Prochlorococcus marinus str. MIT 9313: one gene and its partner. The main gene of each other region encodes a partner of the protein of the gene in region 2 in a complex. Links are inferred from orthologs where the notes say so. Each region holds a gene or a part of one and is shown on either strand. Other genes may lie near its edges.

Region 1 (2,914 bases), 420 kb from region 2 along the record:
TCTCTGCGGCATCGTTCTGGGTTTAATTCCGGTCACTTTGCTTGGATTGTTTGTGGATGCTTGGAATCAGTATCGTCGCGATACTGTTCTGGGGGATTGGTGAACAGTAAGGCGCTGCTGCCATAGATACGGCGATCTTGTTCAAACCACTGCATTGGGGTTTCCACGCTGTTGTTCGTGGCATGCTCACAGATCACTAGGGCATCTCTCTGCAGCCAATGGCCTGAAAGCAGGGCTTTGAAGACTTCTGAATAGAGTTTTGAAGAATAAGGTGGATCGAGGTAGACCAGGTTGAAACCAGGGTTTTCCCCTGCCCAAGGTTGATTGAACTTGGCGGCATGGCAACCTCTCTTCAGCCAGGTCAGTACGTCATGGCGGATCACTTCAATGTTGCTCTGCTGGGAGAGGCCAGAGGCGGTGGCAATGAGGTTGGCTTGACAGACTTTGGCTGTCTTCGCGTTTCGTTCAACAGCTACTACACGTCGTGCGCCGCTTTGCAACGCCTCGCAGCCCATTACTCCACTGCCGCTAAATAGGTCAAGCCAGTGGCAGTCATGCAAGCGTGGGGCTAGCACGTTCATCACTGCTTCACGAACACGACTCGTCGTGGGTCTAGTGCCTTGGCCAGCGGGACTCTGAAGCTTGCGCCCTCCGGAAAGCCTTAGCTGGCTACTCATGGCACAGGTTTTGCGCCGGTCTCCAGCCAATTCAGCCAACGCCGCAGCATGCGCTCGCCGGCTGCGGCGGATTTCTCTGGGTGAAACTGACAGGCCCCTAGTCGGCCTTTCCAGACCATCGCTGTGATGTTGTCTCGGCCAAACGGCGCTATGGCCGCAAGATCACTGTTTTGGCTGGGGACTGCAGCATAGGAATGCACGAAATACATCCAGCTGTCTGGATCTTCCTTGTCAAGCAGCGGGCAGTCGTTTCGATGTTCTAGAGCAGCCCAGCCCATGTGGGGAATGCGTTCGCCTTGATTGGAGGGCAGTCGTTGAACGTGGCCCTTAAGCAACCCTAGGCCGGTGGCATTTCCTTCGTCACTCGATTCGAACAACAACTGCAGGCCCAGACAGATGCCTAGCAGAGGTCGTCCTCCTTTCACCCAACTCTTGAGGTCTGGAACCAATCTGGTCTGCTCAAGGTGCACCATGGCGGGATCAAAGGCACCGACTCCAGGCAAGATCAAGGCATCACAGCGGCTGAGGTCGGCGGGCTGCCTCACTATGTGAAGAGCCTTGTGGAGCCTTTCAAAGGCAATCTGCACAGAGCGCAGATTGCCCATGCCGTAATCAATTAAGCCTAGACGTGTAATCAAAGAAACCCTCCGCAATCTGGCCTTTTAGCCATGTGAGGCATTGAATCAGGCCAATGGTGATCTAGGAGGGCTGGAATCGAAGTTGGATCAAGCTTCAGAGGTACTTTGAAATGGTTCCTGAAAGCGTGGCTTTGGGCACTGCACCAACAACTGTGTCGACTTTTTGACCTCCTTTGAACACCATCAGGGTGGGGATACTGCGAATACCGTATTGGCTTGCGACGTTGGGGTTTTCGTCAGTGTTGAGCTTGAAGACTTTGATCTTGCTCTCGAATTCCTTGGCAATCTCATCGACGATCGGAGCAACCATGCGACATGGGCCACACCAAGGCGCCCAGAAATCAACTAGCACAGGCACGTCGCTTTGAAGGACGTCCTGCTCGAAGGAGGCGTCGGTAACTGCGGCGGCATTGGACATTCCTTAGGTCGTTGATTTTGCGGAAATTTAGCAATCGTTTGTATTTTATTCATGCTTAAGAGCCTCCACAGGTAGGAACTGTGACGGTCTCTTGCACAGAAGACGAAAAGCCCGAGCTCGTCGGGCCGGTGTGTGTGAGGAGTGTGTGGGCCGTAGCCCTCACGAATTCATACTAGCCATGGCCTCTCTCGGATCCAATTGGTTTTCGTCTGCGATCGGAATGTTTACTTGCCCATGCCTAGCTGCTGGGCTTTCTGATAAACCTTCCCTTCGGTCAGCAGAGATGGGGCGATGACGACCTCAACCTGTTGCATCTCTTTGATCGTACGGGCCCCAAGAGTGCCCATGGACGTTTTGAGAGCTCCTAGAAGGTTATGGGTGCCATCGTCTAGCAGAGCAGGCCCTCTAAGGATGCGTTCCAGGCTGCCTGTGCTGCCCACCTTGATTCTTGTGCCCCTTGGCAGTACTGGACTGGGAGTGGCCATGCCCCAGTGGAAGCCACGACCAGGCGCCTCCAATGCTCGGGCGATCGGAGAGCCGATCATGACCGCATCGGCTCCGCAGGCAATGCACTTACATACGTCCCCTCCTGTAATGATGCCGCCATCTGCAACGATCGGAACGTATCGACCACTCTCTCGCTCGTAGTCCTCACGGGCGGCAGCGCAGTCCGCTACGGCGGTGGCTTGGGGGATGCCCACGCCAAGAACCCCACGAGAGGTGCAAGCAGCACCAGGGCCGATGCCAACCATCACTCCTGCGGCACCTGCACGCATGAGTTTCAGAGCGACCTCGTAGGTGACGCAATTACCCATCACCACAGGGACCCCCATGCCTTGACAAAGGGCTTCGAGGTCGAGAGTTTGTTGACCTTCAGGACCAATGTGTTCGGTTGATACCACTGTCGCCTGCACAAAAAAGAGGTCAGCACCCGCTTCTGCAATGGTTTTGCTAAAGCGCATTGCTGCCACGGGTGTGCCACTCACAGCAGCAATGCCCCCCTGATTTTTGATCTCTTTAATGCGTTGATAGATCAGGGCTTCTTGCACAGGTTTGCTGTAGATCTCCTGCATCAGTGGCACGAAGGCATCATTTCCGATTGAGGAGATCCGATCCAGTACTGGGTTGGGGTCTTTGTAGCGGGTTTGGACTCCTTCCAGATTCATTACGCCGAGGGCTCC
Region 2 (2,910 bases):
TAAATTTGCTAAATCTTTGTATGGCAGTGCAGTTCAAGACTCAGGGATCAATCCATTCAAGCCGCCTCAAGCATTCTCACGAATACAGAAGTCGTGCAAAGAATGATCCTGCTGGATGCACAACCATTTCGCTCTCAGTCGGAAGATAAGGCTCAACAATAAACATCATCCCAAAAAAACAGCCGATCACAAACCCAAACCATTCAATCTCCCAATCATCAGATTCATGAATAGCGTATCCTTAATCTCCGTAACGCCCAAGGCAGAAGAAATCATTGCTTACTGTGCGAGAGTCTCAAATCCTCAAAATCAAGACAATCCTGATAGCGAAAGGCTTATCCGCTATCTGATTAAACATCGTCACTGGAGTCCCTTCGAGATGGCCCATATAGTTATGGAAATAGGAACGACCCGAGCAATAGCAGCGCAAATCCTCAGACATCGAAGCTTCTCTTTTCAAGAATTTAGTCAGCGCTATGCTGATGTCTCAACAATGGCCTTTGCTAAGCCGCCTTCACTACGCAGGCAAGACATAAAAAACAGGCAAAGTAGCATCGACGATCTTGATCAAGAGACAGTATCAAAACTGAGTTCAAAAGCGAACTTATTGTTTGAACAAAGTCGCGACCTATACCAAGAGATGCTTGCAGCTGGTGTCGCGAAAGAATGCGCAAGAGAAGTTCTCCCACTAGCAACTCCCACGAAAATCTATATGGCAGGGAGCGTTAGATCTTGGCTTCATTATATCGATCTGCGCTCCGCACATGGCACCCAAAAAGAACACCAAGACGTTGCTATCAAGTGCCGAGAAATACTCACAAAAGAGATGCCTTGCGTATGCAATGCAATGTGGCCTTGAAAAGAAAATATTAAAGCCAGGATTGATATTACCAGAATTGCCAGGGTTCAAGTTTAATCTTTAGCTAGCATGTAAATCAATTAAATTAATCGCCTTAAAGATGACTGCTAATTCATCTTACTCTACACAAAAACTCATCCTTCAAGCTCTAAAGTCAATTTCCTGATCGAACAAATCATCAGCCATGCAGAAAAGATCCGAAAGACAAGGCCTGGTCGAAGGTGCGTTCTCACTAATGCACCCAATCAACACGAATCCCCTTGCGGCTATTCAGGAAGCGATCGATCGCCATTGCTGCAATACAACCGTCTGATGCGGCCACTACTGCCTGCTTAAACGGGGTGTTCCGAATATCACCAATAGCCCATACCCCGTCCACTGTTGTGGCCATGAAGTCATCGACCACAACGCCACCATCCTCTTTAAAAGCCACCTGATCACCTAAGAAATCAGTAATTGGCTTAGAGCCACTCATGTAAACAAACACACCTTCAACGGCCAAGTCCTGCTCTGTCTCCTGAGTCCGATTTTTCAACTTGATGCCAGTCACGCCAGCATCATCTCCCTCGATCAACATCAATCTTGTGCGGCTCCAGTGTTGAACATTGGGCTGAGTCATCAACGCTTGCGCGTGCGCGTCATCTTCCTTGGGGTCACTCGTGGTAAGCCAATGCACTCTCGAGGCGAACTTGGTCAGCACCTGTCCTTCCTCAACAGCCTCTTTGTTTGCCCCAACAACAGCTACCTCACGTCCTTTATAGAAAGCACCATCACAGGTAGCGCAATAGCTCACGCCACGGCCAAGGTACTCTGCCTCTCCCTTAAATGATGCTGGGCGCCCCAAAGCGCCAGTCGCTACAACCAGCGCCCTTGCCTTAAAAGTCCCTTCAGGGGTATACACCGTTTTCCACTCACCATTTACGTCCACACCAAAAACCTGGGCACGGCGATAATCACTGCCGAAAGAAACGGCCTGCTCACGCATCAAAGCCAGCAGCGCTTCACCACTCATCTCACTGGAAACGCCCGGATAATTCGCGATCTGATGCGTGATAGCCAAGGCGCCTACATCAGGATTCTTATCAAGGATGACTGTCTTCAAATCGGCACGCGATGTGTAAAGCGCGCAGCTGCAACCAGCTGGGCCTCCACCCACGATCACCACATCGGCTTCGATTGTTTCCAAGGGGCAAAGGTCTCCAGCAGGGTGTCAAAGCTGCTCTGAACAGCTCATCAGCTTCAGATCAGGATGCGCCGTTCTGACAACAATCCCAAAAGCCACCCCAACCCTACTGAGTTCAACAGGTGATCTGTCTTAAAAGAAATGCCTTTTCTTTGGGCAATGCGATACCCCATCACTGGATTGGGAGCTTGCAAGTCGATAGACCCTCAAGCGCTTCGCGATACCCTCCCCTTACTCATTTCCCCAGCTTGGTCGATGAAAATCGGCATAAACACACCGAGATGACAACTGATGAGCACTCCACCCAACGATCGTCACACAGCTACGCGAATTGAGATCTCACTTCAGGAGGAGGTCTTGGGTTGCCTGGATGACTATTGCGATGTTTACGCTATAGACAGGAGCATGGCCATCGGACATCTACTGCAGGGCGCCCTGCATAGTGCTCTACCTGACCCTGATTGGTTAAAAGAAGACAAGCCACTCACTGCAAACGCCTCAGCCAACAGCGGGGATTCAGCATCAAGAACTAGCCCAGCAGAAACAAGTACAGCAACACCAATGGCTCCCCGCAATGAAGCACTCGCCGCCAATCCACTCATACAAAAGCGACACAACACCCAAGCCTGAGCAGGCACAAGCTCTCAGTTCCAGCCATGCAAGCCAAAAAGGAGCGCTGAAATTAAAACCCTTGGCATACGACAGTCATGGCTTTCACGATGGCGCAATACATATCGAAGTTCTCCAGAACACAAAACACCATCTGAACCGCTGCTTTGATCTAAAGCCACTAGACGGCTCCCATGGTTAACGGCTTGCAAAGCCTGCTCCATGCCACCCAGCCAACCAATTTGTGGCTGGCCCTAAT

Evidence for each region. Proteins that work in one complex are often made in the same cells at the same time.
Region 1: the proteins of AKG35_RS08250 (region 2) and trxA are in contact, whole or in part, in a crystal structure (PDB 1F6M), measured with the Escherichia coli proteins. The link is inferred for Prochlorococcus marinus str. MIT 9313 from one-to-one orthologs.

What each region holds. Positions count from the first base shown.
Region 1 is NC_005071.1:1,219,955-1,222,868, reverse strand. What follows is about bases 72-2,914. They hold trxA (thioredoxin), read right to left. Parts: upstream 1,734-2,914; coding sequence 1,410-1,733; downstream 72-1,409. Other genes in these bases: AKG35_RS06045 (GuaB3 family IMP dehydrogenase-related protein), read right to left, coding at 1,958-2,914; hisH (imidazole glycerol phosphate synthase subunit HisH), read right to left, coding at 674-1,315; petG (cytochrome b6-f complex subunit V), read left to right, coding at 72-103. Outside these bases: more of petG, read left to right, coding at 1-71. UniProt on the Escherichia coli protein: Participates in various redox reactions through the reversible oxidation of its active center dithiol to a disulfide and catalyzes dithiol-disulfide exchange reactions.
Region 2 is NC_005071.1:1,642,466-1,645,375, forward strand. The notes cover bases 69-2,907. They hold AKG35_RS08250 (NAD(P)/FAD-dependent oxidoreductase), read right to left. Parts: upstream 2,046-2,907; coding sequence 1,092-2,045; downstream 69-1,091. Other genes in these bases: thyX (FAD-dependent thymidylate synthase), read left to right, coding at 227-859; AKG35_RS08255 (hypothetical protein), read left to right, coding at 2,334-2,672; AKG35_RS08260 (sodium/glutamate symporter), read left to right, coding at 2,846-2,907. Also shown: more of AKG35_RS08260, read left to right, coding at 2,908-2,910.